DNA from 2 places in the Pseudomonas sp. NPDC099000 genome. Region 2 is predicted to be linked to the other one. Evidence: predicted binding sites of a transcription regulator. Region 2 holds the regulator's gene; the other holds the start of a gene.
The links. Region 2 encodes sigma-54, which starts transcription at its own class of promoters, with help from an activator protein. Its sites were predicted from a motif close to ANTGGCATNNANNTTGCTNT; they were not measured.

Region 1: a site for sigma-54 is predicted at 5,422-5,441, ahead of ACIQV9_RS10415 (circularly permuted type 2 ATP-grasp protein). Genes of this name have one in related genera too.

Annotation. Positions count from the first base shown of each region.
Region 1 is NZ_JBIWAF010000006.1:163,304-171,281, reverse strand. Features, by position in the region: gene ACIQV9_RS10450 (long-chain-acyl-CoA synthetase) at 1-1,359, shown strand, start outside; gene ACIQV9_RS10445 (ankyrin repeat domain-containing protein) at 1,471-1,989, shown strand; gene ACIQV9_RS10440 (hypothetical protein) at 2,157-2,687, shown strand; gene ACIQV9_RS10435 (PLDc N-terminal domain-containing protein) at 2,752-2,943, shown strand; gene speE (polyamine aminopropyltransferase) at 3,199-4,074, shown strand; gene ACIQV9_RS10425 (hypothetical protein) at 4,285-4,518, shown strand; gene ACIQV9_RS10420 (ribonuclease E inhibitor RraB) at 4,732-5,073, shown strand; gene ACIQV9_RS10415 (circularly permuted type 2 ATP-grasp protein) at 5,473-6,882, shown strand; gene ACIQV9_RS10410 (alpha-E domain-containing protein) at 6,895-7,845, shown strand; gene ACIQV9_RS10405 (transglutaminase domain-containing protein) at 7,842-7,978, shown strand, end outside.
Region 2 is NZ_JBIWAF010000007.1:90,224-98,201, reverse strand. Features, by position in the region: gene ACIQV9_RS11455 (KpsF/GutQ family sugar-phosphate isomerase) at 1-481, shown strand, start outside; gene ACIQV9_RS11450 (HAD family hydrolase) at 481-1,005, shown strand; gene lptC (LPS export ABC transporter periplasmic protein LptC) at 1,013-1,585, shown strand; gene lptA (lipopolysaccharide transport periplasmic protein LptA) at 1,572-2,120, shown strand; gene lptB (LPS export ABC transporter ATP-binding protein) at 2,120-2,845, shown strand; gene ACIQV9_RS11430 (RNA polymerase factor sigma-54) at 3,030-4,523, shown strand; gene hpf (ribosome hibernation-promoting factor, HPF/YfiA family) at 4,598-4,906, shown strand; gene ptsN (PTS IIA-like nitrogen regulatory protein PtsN) at 4,919-5,383, shown strand; gene rapZ (RNase adapter RapZ) at 5,386-6,243, shown strand; gene ACIQV9_RS11410 (HPr family phosphocarrier protein) at 6,259-6,534, shown strand; gene ACIQV9_RS11405 (ZIP family metal transporter) at 6,543-7,436, opposite strand; gene ACIQV9_RS11400 (superoxide dismutase) at 7,467-7,978, opposite strand, start outside.

The DNA.
Region 1 (7,978 bases), on a different contig from region 2:
CGGGTGTCGATCGAGCCGACGCGCACCTGGTTCGTCGCCGATCAAGACACCTTCCGGCATCCCGGCCATGCGCCCGACGGTTTCATTAACCTGATGAGCGCCAGCGCCCAGGCGTCCAGTGAGAATCCGGCCAGCAGCCAGCAGGTTTTTTTCGACGATCCTTGTTTCTATATCTACACCTCAGGCACCACTGGATTGCCCAAGGCAGGTGTTTTCAAACACGGTCGCTGGATGCGCAGCTCGGCGAGTTTCGGCCAGATCGCCCTGAATATGCAGCCCGAGGATGTCGTCTATTGCACCTTGCCCCTGTATCACGCCACCGGGCTCTGCGTCTGTTGGGGGTCGGCGATCAGCGGCGCCGCGGGATTTGCCATCCGCCGCAAGTTCAGCGCCAGCCAGTTCTGGAACGACGTGCGCAAATACCAGGCGACCACCCTCGGTTACGTCGGCGAATTATGCCGCTACCTGGTGGATCAACCGCCCACTGCCGACGACAGCAAACACCGCGTGACCAAGATGATCGGCAATGGCCTGCGGCCCGGCGCCTGGCGCGAGTTCAAGACGCGCTTTGGCGTTGATCACATCTGCGAGCTGTACGCCGCCAGCGACGGCAATATCGGGTTCACCAACATCCTCAACTTCGACAACACCATCGGTTTTTCCCTGATGGCCTGGGAATTGGTGGCCTACGATCACGACAGCGGTCTGCCGATTCGTGATACCAAAGGCTTCATGCGCAAAGTCGCCAAAGGCGAGCAGGGCCTGTTGTTGGCGAGAATCGACGACAAGGCGCCACTGGACGGCTACACCGATCCGCAGAAGACCGAAAAAGTCGTGCTCCACGACGTCTTCACCAAAGGCGACCGCTACTTCAATACCGGCGATCTGCTGCGCAACATCGGTTTTGGCCATGCGCAGTTTGTTGATCGGTTGGGTGACACCTATCGCTGGAAGGGTGAAAACGTCTCGACCACCGAGGTCGAGAACATCCTGCTGCAACACCCGAACATTTCTGAAGCCGTGGCGTATGGCGTCGAAATCCAGAACACCAACGGACGTGCCGGTATGGCCGCGATCACGCCAGCCGAATCCTTGGCAACCCTGGACTTCAGCGAGTTGCTGGCGTTTGCCCGCCAGCAAATGCCCGCGTATGCGGTGCCGCTTTTCCTGCGGGTGAAAGTGAAAATGGAGACCACCGGAACCTTCAAATACCAGAAGACCCGGCTCAAGGACGAAGCCTTCGACCCCAGCAAAACCGGCGATGACCCGATCTACGCCTGGCTGCCCGGCACCCAGACTTACGTGCAAGTCACTCCGCAGTTGCTGGCGGATATTCACGGCGGCGCTTTTCGTTATTGAAAGCAGCGCTATTGAATGTGGCTATGGCGGTTCTTGAGAAAAAAGAAGTGACAGCCTCGGGGCTGCTCGGGAAACTGTCGGCTTTCCGAATGACAGACAGTGGAGTCCCCGATGTCAGACCAAAGCCGCCAGATGACCCCCGAAGAAGCCGCTGAATTTGCCGAACAGGTATTCAACAAGGCACGCGAGGGCGATGCGGCCATGATGGCTGCGCTGCTGACCAAAGGCTTGCCGCCGAACCTGCGCAACCACAAGGGCGATACCTTGCTGATGCTCGCCGCCTACCACGGCCACGTGGAGACGGTAAAAGTGCTGCTGGAACACAAGGCCGATCCGGAAATCCGCAACGACAACGGCCAGAGCCCGATTGCCGGCGCCGCGTTCAAGGGCGACCTGGCGGTGGTCAAGGCGTTGGTCGAGGGTGGTGCACAAGTGGAAGGCTCGTCCTTCGACGGCCGCACCGCGCTGATGATGGCGGCGATGTTCAACCGCGTCGAAATCGTCGATTACCTGATCAGCAAAGGCGCCGATCCGAAAGCCAAGGATGCCAATGGCGTGACCGCGCTGGATGCCGCGAAGACCCTGGGCGCTGTCGATACCACCGCGCAGTTAGAGAAGTTGCTGGCGTAACGCCCTGTAGGAGCGAGGCTTGCCCGCGAAGACGTAGTGTCATTTACGTTCATGTCGACTGACACTACGCCTTCGCGGGCAAGCCTCGCTCCTACAAAAAGCAAACCTTGGGCATATTGCGCTATCCTTCGCGCCCTCAAAATTCACTCGCTACAGGATCCGCCCCCATGAAAGCCGCACTCGTCGAACTCATCACTAAAATCAGCTCCGGGTGCATGAGCGATGAGGAAATCCTGAAAGTCGCTGACGAAGCGGTTCAGGCCTACGCCGATCCCGAGGCTTTTCTGACGGCCAATCCGGATATCAACTACGACGACTCCTTCCCGATTCCACTGGGTGAGTGGGTCGTTGTTGGCAGCCTGCCGGAAACCGTGCTGTTCCAGGCCGACACCTACGTGGATCTGTTCGCCCAGATCGTCGCCTCGTTCGGCCCTGGTGTTGATTTCAACATCAAACCCAAGCAACTGGCCAAGACCGAAGCCCTGACCGCGCTCAACCGTATTCAGGTGCAGATGGGCAGCATGAACAAGGAAAACGGAGGTTACACGCTGATGAATTTCAGCCAGTTGCTCGACGACGAACTGCAAGTGGTGCTGGTCTTCGGCAACGACGTACCGCGCGTGCTCGAGTTGTGCGCCGAAGTGGGTATTACCGCCGCGCCATCGCTCGAAGCCTTGAAAATCGCGGTCCACGTTTAAAAAACGGAACCCTCGCAAGGCCCGGCTATCCTAAGAGTGCACACCACTCTTCGGGAGCGACACCATGGGTTCCACGTTCAACGGCCTGATTGGCCTGATTATTCTTGTCCTGGACATCTGGGCAATCATCAACGTGCTCAAAAGTGGCGCCGACACAGGGATGAAAATCATCTGGGTGCTGCTGATCCTGCTGCTGCCGGTCCTGGGCCTGATCATCTGGGCCATCGCCGGGCCACGGGGCAATGTCCGGATCTGATCCCAACACCGATCCCTGTAGGAGCGAGGCTTGCCCGCGAAGAACGATAACTCGGTCTTTCTGTTAACCCGTGTAATCGTTCTTCGCGGGCAAGCCTCGCTCCTACAAGGGATTGTGTCGGCTCATCAAGTGACGTTCGACCTGTCATCTTCCGCAACGTAGAATGCGCGCCTTTCCCGGTTAATCGAGCCGATCGATTGGCCATCATGGGCGGGTAACCGTCCGTTGCCACCCGCATTCATCGGAGCACTTCCCATGAGCAACATCACCACCAGCGACTACCTGGAAACCCTCTACGAAGGCTACGGCCAGCGTTTTCGCATGGAAAAACTGCTGCACGAAGTGCGCACCGAACACCAGCACCTGGTAATTTTCGAAAACCCGCGCATGGGCCGGGTCATGGCGCTGGACGGCGTGATCCAGACCACCGAGGCCGACGAATTCATCTACCACGAGATGCTCACCCACGTGCCGATCCTGGCGCACGGCACCGCCAAGCGCGTGCTGATCATCGGTGGTGGTGACGGCGGCATGCTGCGTGAAGTGGCCAAGCACCGCAGCATCGAGCACATCACCATGGTCGAGATCGACGGCACCGTGGTCGACATGTGCAAGGAATTCCTGCCGAACCACTCCAAGGGTGCGTTCGATGATCCACGCCTGAACCTGGTGATCGACGACGGCATGCGTTTCGTCGCCACCACCACCGAAAAATTCGACGTAATCATTTCCGATTCCACCGACCCGATCGGTCCGGGAGAAGTGCTGTTCTCTGAAAACTTCTACCAGGCCTGCCGTCGCTGCCTGAACGAAGGCGGCATCCTGGTGACCCAGAACGGCACGCCGTTCATGCAGATCGAAGAAGTCAAAACCACCGCGGGTCGCCTGCGCAGCCTGTTCCCGGACTGGCACTTCTACCAGGCCGCGGTGCCGACCTACATCGGCGGCTCGATGACTTTTGCCTGGGGCGCGACTAACACCGCCTATCGCAAGTTGTCCCGTGAAACCCTGCAACAGCGTTTCGCCGGCAGCGGCATCATCACCCGCTACTACAACCCGGAAATCCACATCGGCGCCTTCGCCTTGCCGCAATACGTTCTGCAAGCGGTGAACAAGCCAAGCAACGACTAAACTGAAGATGTGCGCATAACCCCCCTTGCTCGCGATGAGGGAGTGTCATTCAACATTGATGTTGGCTGACACACCGTTATCTCGAGCAAGCTCACTCCCACAGGTTCCATGTGTTTCATGCTGGCGTGCGGTAATCCGTTTGAACGATCACTCAGGCCAAAAGTCCAGATGGTTGTAAGCCCATTTGCGGGTTTGTTCGAGGAGGCACTGATGCAAAAGTGGAAAATCACTTTCGTGGATGATCACGGTGAAACAGTCGATGAAGTCTTTGAGTGCGACGAGTGCCCGGACAACGAGCACGCCGCGAAACTCATCAAGGCCCGGCTCCTTCCTGTCGCCGCCGAACTTGATCTGAATGATCTGGAAGGGCGAACTGCCGACGCAAGTGTCAAAAGTCTCAAGACCCAGAACAGCATTGAAATCCTCAGCATCACGCCAATCTGAACAACCCCTGTCTCATTCTTATCCAGGCCTTGGCAGCGCCTCTGTCTTGGGGCTACTCTGCAATCGAGATCAGCGAACGGATCGCTAAGGTCTGGTCTTGTCAGCTACATGCTTGCTTCCCACCGGCAACGTTGTTGCCGCATCGCTCGCACCAATCGGTTGCGCGTGCCGGGAATACGGAAAGTCTATCCATCAATTTGAGGGGGACGTTTCATGAGCACAGCCTATCAAGAAGACATCAGCAGCAGCGTGTTGCGCCGCATGAAAGAAGGCGGTTTCGATTTTTCACGATTCCATCCCATCGAGTTCTACGCCATTTTCCCGGACGAGGAGCGGGCACGCAGGGCGGCAGGGCAATACAAGGGTGAATCCTTGAACGCGCAGATCAGTGTGCGCGATGACGGCGCATGGGCGCTCGAACTGAGCAAAGTCATGTACGCCACCTACGATGACATCGGCGATTTCGAGCAGGGTTTCGAGGCCGTGGTTGAGCCTCTGGGCGGCATCCTCGAAGGGTGGGGCGTCAAGCAGGAAGTACGAGGGCGACTCGCATAACGTTATGAACAGTGACAACGCTCAGCAACGGCTGACCTTCGGGTTGGCCGTTTTCGTTTATGGCGCTCGGAATATCCCCTCGGCAAAACCCTGAAACAAGAATCCCGGCGCAAAAAAAACCGCCTGAGCAGGCGGCTAAAGGGAAGTTCGTTCAGGTTTTGCAGCGGATGCGCGGATTATCCGCACCGCCAGCCGGGCAGTGAAATCAACTCTGACTATGCTGGTGATAGGCGACAACGTCGCCTTGCAATGAAGCGGGGGCGATCAGCTTGGGACGTTTGCTGCACAGGATTGGTGCGGTGCAAACGGCGTGATTATCTAACTGATTGATAACAAAGCGTTTCTGCCGATGGCACGGGCCTTGCGAAGCCTAGATGTCCGGGTGACAAGGAGTACGGCATGATCCGCACCTATTTTGATGAGATGTACGATGCCGGCGGCCAGGTCCGCCCGCATTATCGGGAGTTTGCCCGTTGGCTGGCCGAGACGCCTGACGAGCTTTTGGCACAACGGCGACGCGAGGCCGATCTGTTATTTCATCGCGCCGGGATTACCTTCACGCTCTACGGTGATGAGCAGGGGACAGAGCGCCTGATTCCCTTCGACACCATCCCGCGCAGCATCCCCGCCAGTGAATGGCGGATCGTCGAGCGCGGCTGTATCCAGCGGGTCAAGGCGTTGAACATGTTCCTCGCCGACCTCTACCACGAGCAGCGCATCATCAAGGCCGGCATCATCCCGGCCGAGCAAGTGCTGGCCAACGAGCAATACCAGCTGGCAATGCAAGGGCTCGATCTGCACCGCGATATCTATTCGCACATCTCCGGCGTCGACCTTGTGCGCGATGGTGACGGCACGTACTACGTGCTTGAAGACAACCTTCGTACACCCAGCGGCGTGAGCTACATGCTCGAAGACCGCAAGATGATGATGCGGCTGTTTCCCGAGTTGTTCTCGGCCCAGCGCATCGCTCCGATAGACCATTATCCGAACCTGTTGCTCGACACCCTGAAAAGCTCCAGCCCGATCGATAACCCGAGCGTGGTGGTCCTGACGCCGGGTCGCTTCAACAGCGCGTTTTTCGAGCATGCCTTCCTGGCGCGGGAGATGGGCGTCGAGTTGGTGGAAGGTGCGGACCTGTTCGTGCGTGACGACAAGGTGTTCATGCGCACAACGGACGGGCCGAAGGCGGTCGACGTGATTTACCGTCGCCTCGACGATGCGTTCCTCGATCCGCTGGCGTTCAACCCGGACTCGATGCTCGGGGTTCCAGGGCTGCTGTCGTCCTACCGATCCGGCAACGTGGTGCTGGCGAATGCCATCGGCACCGGGGTCGCGGACGACAAGTCGGTGTATCCGTTTGTCACGGACATGATCCGTTTCTACCTGGATGAAGAGCCGATCCTGAAGAACGTGCCGACGTTCCAGTGTCGCAACCCTTCTGAACTTTCCCACGTGCTGGCCAATCTTCCAGAGCTGGTGGTCAAGGAAACCCAAGGCTCCGGCGGTTACGGAATGCTGGTGGGGCCGGCGGCGACCGCAGCGGAAATCGAGTCGTTCCGCGCGCGGATCAAAGCCAAGCCTCACGCGTATATCGCGCAACCGACGTTGTCCCTGTCGACCTGTCCGACCTTTGTCGAAAACGGCATCGCGCCACGCCATATCGACCTGCGTCCGTTTGTATTGTCTGGCCGCGAAACCCGGGTTGTGCCCGGCGGTTTGACCCGTGTCGCCCTGCGTGAAGGCTCTCTGGTGGTGAATTCCTCCCAGGGCGGCGGAACCAAGGACACCTGGGTGGTCGAGGATTGAAGGAAGCCTGCCATGTTAAGTAGAACTGCCTCGGATTTGTATTGGATGTCGCGTTACCTGGAGCGGGCCGAAAACCTCGCACGGATGCTCGACATCAGTTATTCGCTGTCGCTGATGCCGCAGGATGGTCGCGGTGACGGTCTGCACGAACTGGCCATGCCGCTGCTGATTACCGGCACCCTGGACGATTACCTGGAGCGCCACGGTGATTTGCACGCCGAACGGCTGCTGCATTTCTTCGCACTGGACGCGGCCAACCCGGCGAGCATCTACAGCTGCCTGGGCTCGGCGCGGGCCAGTGCTCATGCGGTACGTGGCCGAATCACCGCCGACATGTGGGAAAACATCAACGCCACCTGGCTGGAAATTCGCGGAATCGCCGAGCAGGGTTTGAGTCGCTACGGCATGAGCCGTTTTTGCGAGTGGATCAAGGAACGTTCCCACCTGTTCCGTGGCGCGTCCTACGGCACGATCATGCGCAACGATGCGTTTCGCTTCATTCGCCTGGGGACGTTTATCGAACGGGCCGACAACACGTTGCGCCTGCTCGACGCCCGCTATGAAATGGCCGGCGATCAAGCCGAAGCGGTCAGCGACGGCACGGCTCACGCGTATTACCAGTGGAGTGCGTTGCTGCGCGCGCTGTCCTCTTTCGAGGCCTACACCGAGATCTACCGCGACGCACCCGGTGCCCGGCATGTGGCCGAGTTGCTGTTGCTGCGCGCCGATGTGCCACGTTCCCTGCGCGCCTGCACCGAAGAAATCGACCAGATCCTTGCCCAACTGCCGGGGGCCAATGGCCGTCCCGCGCAACGTCTGGCGGCAGAGATGGACGCGCGCCTGCGCTATACCGGCATCAACGAAATTCTCGACGAAGGCCTGCACGCCTGGCTAACCGAATTCATCCCGCTGGTGCGTCAGTTGGGTAACGCTATTCACAGTTCCTACCTGGAGGCTGCATGAGACTTTCCATTAGCCACGAAACCACCTATCACTACGAAGATCAGGTGCGGGCGAGCATCCAGTACCTGCGACTGACACCCCACGACAGCGAGCGCCAGCACGTGCTCAGCTGGCAACTCGACCTGCCGCGCCC
Region 2 (7,978 bases):
GGGCGATGCCCTGGCCGTTGCGCTGCTGGAAGCCCGGGGCTTTACCGCTGAAGACTTCGCCTTTTCCCATCCGGGCGGCGCGCTGGGCCGACGCCTGTTGCTGAAAGTCGAAAACGTCATGCACGCCGGTCAGGAACTGCCGCAGGTTCAGCGCGGCACGTTGCTCAAGGATGCACTGATGGAAATGACCCGCAAGGGCCTGGGCATGACCGTGATCCTGGAAGCCGATGGCAAACTGGCCGGGATCTTCACCGACGGTGACTTGCGCCGCACACTGGACCGCAGCATCGACATCCACAGCGCCACCATCGATCAGGTCATGACCGCGCACGGCAAAACCGCTCGCGCCGAGATGCTCGCCGCCGAAGCCCTGAAAATCATGGAAGACCACAAGATCAACGCACTGGTCGTGGTCGACAGCGAAGACCGCCCGGTCGGCGCCTTGAACATGCACGACTTGCTGCGTGCGGGAGTAATGTAATGAGCACGGACCTGCTGCAACGCGGCAAACAGATCAAACTCGCGGTGTTCGACGTCGATGGCGTGCTGACCGACGGGCGCCTGTACTTTCTCGAAGACGGCAGCGAATTCAAGACGTTCAACACCCTCGACGGTCAAGGCATCAAGATGTTGATGGCAGCCGGCGTGCAGACCGCTATCATCAGCGGCCGCAAGACCCCGGTGGTCGAACGGCGGGCGAAGAACCTCGGCATTCCACACCTCTACCAGGGCCGCGAAGACAAACTGGTGGTGCTCGACGAACTTCTTGCCCAACTCAACCTAAGCTATGAACAGGTCGCCTACCTGGGTGACGACTTGCCGGATCTGCCGGTGATTCGCCGCGTGGGCCTGGGCATGGCCGTAGCAAACGCTGCCAGCTTCGTGCGTGAACACGCCCATGGCATTACCCTGGCCCGTGGTGGCGAGGGTGCCGCTCGCGAATTCTGTGAATTGATCCTGCGCGCCCAGGGCCGCCTCGATGCGGCCAACGCCGCGTACCTGTGAGCCCATTATGCTGAGCAAAAAGATTCGTAACCTCCTGCTGTTCGGCTGCATCGCGGCGCTGTTCGCCGCGGTCGGCTACTGGAACATCAGCCCGGAACGCTTCCTCGACAAACCCGTAGCCAAGGTCGATGAAAGCGCGATCGACTATTACGCCCTCAACGCACACAGCGTGCAGTACCTGCCGGACGGCAAATTGCAGTACGAAATGACGTCCGACAAGGTCGAACACCTGAAAGTGAGCGAGGTGACGTTGCTGACCAACCCCGACCTGAACATGTTTCGCGGTACGCAGTTCCCCTGGCACGTCCAGAGTGAGCACGGCGAAGTCAACCCGGACGGCACTCAGGTCGAGCTGATCGATTCGGTGCGCATCACCCGTTTCGACGAGAAAAACCGTAGGACCCTGATTACCACCACCCGTATGACTGTGTTCCCCAAGGAGCAATATGCGCAGACCGATCAACCCGTTAGAATCGACGGCGCTGGCGGTGTATCGACAGGCAACGGAATGAAAGCGTATTTGAAAGAAAGCAGGATACACCTGCTATCGAACGTAAGAGGACAGTATGAGGCTCGTTAAAACTCTCCCTATTTTGCTCAGTCTGGGCGCAGCACTGGGAAGCGTGAGCGCCTGGGCTCTGCCGAACGATCAAGAGCAGCCTATCCGCATTCAGGCCGACGACGCCCAACTGGACGACAAGAATGGCGTTGCCACCTATAAAGGTGACGTGATCATTACTCAGGGCTCGATGAAGGTCACTGGCAATACCGTGACCATCACCCGCACCCCGGCTGGCGACATCGATGTGGTGACCTCGGTGGGCAACCTGGCCTACTTCGAGCAGATGCAGACGGCTGGCGACACCAAGCCTGTTCAGGGTTGGGGGGTGACTATCCAGTACCACGCCTCGCAAAACCGCGTCGTGCTGATCGATAAGGCAAAAGTTATCGACAAGGACAACAACACCACCCAAGGCGAGAAAATCGTCTACGACACCGAGAAAAAGCTTGCGAGCGCCGGTCGCGCGACAGGCGCCAAGGTCACCGAGTCGCGCCCGCGCATCGACATGGTGATCCAGCCGAAGAAGAAAACCGACGAGCAAAAGGCCCAGTAATGGCAACTCTGAAAGCTCAGCATCTGGCCAAGAGCTACAAGAGCCGCCAGGTCGTGCGCGACGTCAGCCTGTCCATCGACAGCGGTCAAATCGTCGGCCTGCTAGGTCCTAACGGCGCCGGCAAGACCACCTGCTTCTACATGATCGTCGGCCTGGTGCAGGCCGATCAGGGCCGCGTGCTGATCGATGATCTGGACGTCAGCCACCAACCGATGCACGGCCGTGCAAAGGCCGGTATCGGCTATCTTCCGCAAGAAGCGTCGATCTTCCGCAAACTGTCGGTGGCGGACAACATCATGGCCATCCTCGAGACCCGCAAGGAACTCGACAAGGCCGAGCGTCGCAAGGAGCTGGAAAGCCTGCTGCAGGAATTCCACATCAGCCATATCCGCGACAACCTCGGCATGAGCCTGTCCGGCGGTGAGCGTCGCCGGGTGGAAATCGCCCGGGCACTGGCCACCAACCCGAAATTCATCCTCCTCGACGAACCATTCGCCGGTGTGGACCCGATTTCGGTGGGCGACATCAAACAGATCATCTACCACCTCAAGGCCAAAGGCATTGGCGTGCTGATCACTGACCACAACGTCCGTGAAACCCTGGATATCTGCGAAACCGCCTACATCGTCAACGATGGCCAACTGATCGCCGAAGGTGACTCCGCCACCATCCTGGCCAACGAACTGGTCAAGGAAGTGTATCTGGGCCACGAATTCCGCCTTTAAGCGCTAAGGTGTCTGGCTGATTGTCCGAGCGCTTGTCTCGATAAAAAATCAATACTTTTTTATTGTTACAGCGCTCTAGGCAAACGCTGCAGTTTCGGGCATATAATTTGCTTATGTTTGGCGCTCCGGCGCCCTGTAGTGGATGGCGCATGTGCGCCGGCGAATAAGGTGTTAAGCCCCTGCCATGAAACCATCGCTAGTCTTGAGAATGGGCCAGCAGCTGACGATGACACCTCAGCACCAACAGGCCATCCGCCTGCTCCAATTGTCGACCCTGGACCTGCAACAGGAAATCCAGGAGGCCCTGGAGTCCAATCCGATGCTCGAACGCCAGGAAGAAGGCGACGACTTCGATAACGCCGACCCCTTGGCCGACAAAGCCGAACAGCTCCCCAACGCCGATATTTCGGAACCCTCTTACCAGGAAACCGCCCCGACGGTGGATAACCTCGAGGAAGGCGACTGGAACGAGCGCATTCCCAACGAGCTGCCCGTCGATACCGCGTGGGAAGACGTCTACCAGACCAGCGCCAGCAGCCTGCCGAGCAATGATGACGACGAGTGGGATTTCACCACCCGCACATCGGCCGGTGAAAGCCTGCAAAGCCATTTGTTGTGGCAACTGAACCTGGCACCGATGTCCGACACCGATCGCCTGATCGCCGTGACCCTGATCGACTGCATCAACAATCAGGGCTACCTGGACGAAACCCTCGAGGAAATTCTCGAGGCCTTCGATCCGGAACTGGACATCGAACTGGACGAAATCGAAGCCGTCCTGCACCGCATCCAGCAATTCGAACCAGCCGGCATTGGCGCCCGCAACCTGGGCGAATGCCTGCTGCTGCAATTGCGCCAACTGCCAGCCAAGACGCCTTGGCTGGCCGAAGCGAAACGTCTGGTCACCGACTACATCGACCTGCTCGGCAGCCGTGATTACAGCCAGCTGATGCGTCGCATGAAGCTCAAGGAAGATGAATTGCGCCAGGTCATCGAGCTGGTGCAGAGCCTCAACCCGCGCCCGGGCTCGCAGATCGAGTCCAGTGAAGCCGAGTACGTTGTCCCTGACGTGATCGTGCGCAAGGACAATGAGCGCTGGCTGGTCGAGCTGAACCAGGAATCGGTGCCACGACTGCGGGTCAACGCCCAATACGCCGGGTTTGTGCGCCGCGCCGACACCAGCGCCGACAACACTTTCATGCGCAATCAGTTGCAAGAAGCCCGCTGGTTCATCAAAAGCCTGCAAAGTCGCAACGAAACCCTGATGAAAGTGGCCACCCAGATTGTCGAGCACCAGCGCGGCTTCCTGGAGTACGGCGACGAAGCGATGAAACCGCTGGTGCTGCATGACATCGCCGAAGCGGTGGGGATGCACGAGTCGACGATTTCACGGGTGACCACGCAGAAATTCATGCATACCCCTCGGGGCATCTATGAACTGAAATACTTTTTCTCCAGCCACGTCAGCACCTCCGAAGGCGGTGAATGCTCGTCCACAGCGATCCGCGCGATCATCAAAAAACTGGTTGCCGCGGAAAATCAGAAAAAGCCGTTGAGTGACAGCAAGATCGCTGGTTTACTGGAGGCACAAGGCATTCAGGTGGCTCGCCGCACCGTCGCCAAGTACCGCGAATCTCTAGGGATCGCGCCTTCGAGCGAACGCAAGCGGTTGATGTAGAGCCACGCCACAGCGTTCCAGTGGTAGATCATCTGATCTACCGCTTTATGCACTGGCAACGAAGGAGAAGCTGTATGCAAGTCAACATCAGTGGACACCAACTGGAAGTGACCGAACCTCTGCGCGCCTACATCGGCGAAAAACTCGAACGATTAGAGAGGCATTTCGACAAGATCACCAACGTGCAGGTCACGATGACGGTCGAAAAGCTCAAGCAGAAAATCGAAGCCACGCTGCATATTCCCGGCAATGAAGTGGTCGCAAACGCGGAGCATACCGATATGTACGCGGCGATCGACGCACTGACCGACAAGCTGGATAAACAACTCAAAAAGCATAAGGAAAAGACCCAAAGCCTCCTTCAGGGCGCGACCGGTCGTTAACACTCCCAACCCATGATCCGACTTGAAAACATCCTGACCCCCGGCCGTTCCCTCGTGAACGTGCCGGGCGGCAGCAAAAAGAAAGCCCTCGAGCAAATTGCCAACCTTATCCACCGCGAAGTGCCGGATCTGGCCATGCAGGATGTTTTCGAGAGCCTGGTCGCCCGTGAAAAACTCGGTTCTACCGGTTTTGGCAACGGCATCGCCATTCCCCACTGTCGCCTCAAGGGTTGCACCTCACCCATTAGTGCCTTGATGCACCTCGATGCACCCATCGATTTCGACGCCATCGACGGCGCCCCGGTTGACCTGCTGTTCGTTCTGCTGGTCCCGGAAGCCGCTACCGATGCCCACCTGGAACTACTGCGCCAGATCGCCAGCATGCTCGATCGCAAGGAAGTCCGCGAAAAACTGCGCAGCGCCCCGAGCAATGAAGCCTTGTATCAGGTTGTCCTGGACGAGCAAAACGGTCATTAATCATGCGCCTGATCATCGTCAGTGGCCGTTCCGGCTCAGGTAAAAGTACCGCACTCGATGTTCTCGAGGACAACGGCTACTACTGCATCGACAACCTGCCCGCCGGATTGCTGCCGGAACTGGCCGAGCGAGCGCTGATTCATACTGAACTCGCACAACCGCTGGTTGCTGTATCTATCGATGCGCGCAACCTGCCGAGTCATCTATCGCGGTTTCCGGAGCTGCTGGAAGAAGTCCGCAGTCGGCATATCAAATGCGATGTGTTGTACCTGGACGCCGACGAAGAGACCTTGCTCAAACGCTTCTCGGAAACCCGCCGTCGCCACCCGCTGAGTACTGCCCACCGTTCGTTGGCGGAGGCGATTCAGGACGAAACCAGTTTGCTGGGGCCGATCGCCGATCTGGCGGACCTCAAAGTCAACACCACCAACCTGAACCTGTATCAACTACGCGATACCATCAAGTTGCGCCTGTTGAACCAGCCAGATAGCGGCACTGCGTTCCTGGTGGAATCTTTCGGATTCAAACGTGGCATGCCGGTAGATGCCGACCTGGTGTTCGACGTGCGCTGCCTGCCCAACCCTTACTGGAAGCCGGAATTGCGCGATCAGTCCGGGCTTGATCAACCGGTGGCCGAGTACCTGGCGGCACAACCGGACGTCGAAGAGATGTTTCAGGACATTTCCACTTACCTGCTCAAGTGGTTGCCGCGCTTTGCCGCCAGCAACCGCGCTTATGTCACCATTGCCATTGGCTGCACCGGCGGGCATCACCGCTCCGTCTACCTGACCGAACGTCTGGGCCAGGTCCTGCAACAATCCCTGAAGAACGTCCAGGTTCGCCACCGCGACCTCAGCTAAAGGATTCACATCGCGATGCCTGCTCGGGAAATAGAAATCATCAACAAGCTGGGCCTTCATGCCCGTGCTTCGGCAAAATTCGTTGGCGTTGCCGGTGAGTTCAAGGATTGCACGATACGGGTCGGACGTACTCCCGAGTCCATGGTAGACGGCAAAAGCATCATGGCCATGATGATGCTCGCCGCCGGCAAGGGAACAAAAATTCACCTGAGTACCGAAGGTGAGCAGGCCGACGATGCCTTGCAAGCATTGGTGGATTTGATCAACGACTACTTCGGCGAAGGCGGCTAAGCACTCGCCTAGGCGAGTGCAGTATCCATCACCATCATCAAACAAAACCCGATCAACAAGCCAAGGCTCGCCAGCTTGTCGTGACCATTGCGCCGCGACTCGGGGATGACTTCATGGGTGACCACCAGCAACATCGCACCCGCCGCCAACGCCAATCCCAACGGCAACAGCAATTCGGCCAGGCTCACCAGCCAGGCGCACAACAGCGCGAAGACCGGCTCGACCAGACCTGACGCAGCACCTATCAGGAACGCCTTGACCCGCGACATTCCCGCCCCGGCCAACACCAGCGCGATTACCAGTCCTTCCGGCACATCCTGCAACGCGATGCCCATGGCCAGGCTGTCAGCATCGGGCATTCCACCACCGGCCGAGACTCCGACCGCCATGCCTTCAGGAATGTTGTGGGCAATGATGGCAAACACAAACAGCCAGATCCGTGGCGGGATGAATGGCCGCTCCAGCGTTCCGACGAACATTTCCGGCGAAGCGCCAGACACCTTTCGGTCCACCAGAAACAGCCCGAACGCGCCGAGCATGATGCCGAAGCTGATCAGGCCACTGGCCGCCCAGGGAGTCAGCCCCAGGCTTTCAGCAGCGGAGATACCCGGAACGATCAGCGAAAACGCCGTCGCCGCAAGCATCACCCCGGCACCGAAACCGAGCAGTGTGTCGCTGACCGCCTGTGGCATCCGCCGAATCACCAGCACCGGCACCGCACCCAACGCAGTGCCCAGGGCGCAAATCGCCCCGCCCTGCAGAGCACGCAACAGTTTGGGTTCGAGATTCAGCCACGCCAGCCCATGGGCGACCAATAACGACATGCCCGCCAGCAGCAACAGCGATCCCAACGCGTAACGAAACATTCGTCCGCTGCCGATTGCCAGTGTTTCAGTGCCCATAGTCAGCCTTGGATTGTTTTTATAGAGGACTTAAACCAGCGCAGCCTGATAACGCGCAGTGACTTCAGGCCAAATGATCACGTTGTAGAACGCATTAATGTATTCCGGACGACGGTTCTGATATTGCAGGTAATAAGCGTGCTCCCAGACGTCCAGGCCAAGGATCGGCGTATTGCCATTCATCAACGGGCTGTCCTGGTTACCGCTACTTTCCACAATCAGGGTCTTTTGCGGCGTGACGCTGAGCCACGCCCAGCCACTGCCAAATCGGGTCAGCGCAGCTTTGGTGAACGCATCCTTGAAACTGTCCAGACCGCCCAGTTGCTCATCAATCGCCTTGGCCAGCGCACCGTCGGGTTTGCCGCCGCCGTGAGGCGCCATCACTTCCCAGAACAGCGAATGGTTGGCGTGGCCGCCGCCCTGATTGATCACCGCCGCGCGGAGTTTTTTCGGCAGTTGCTGGACGCTGGCGACCAGCTTTTCCACCGACCACTCGGCAAATTCGGTGCCTTCGACCGCGGCATTGAGATTATTGATGTAGG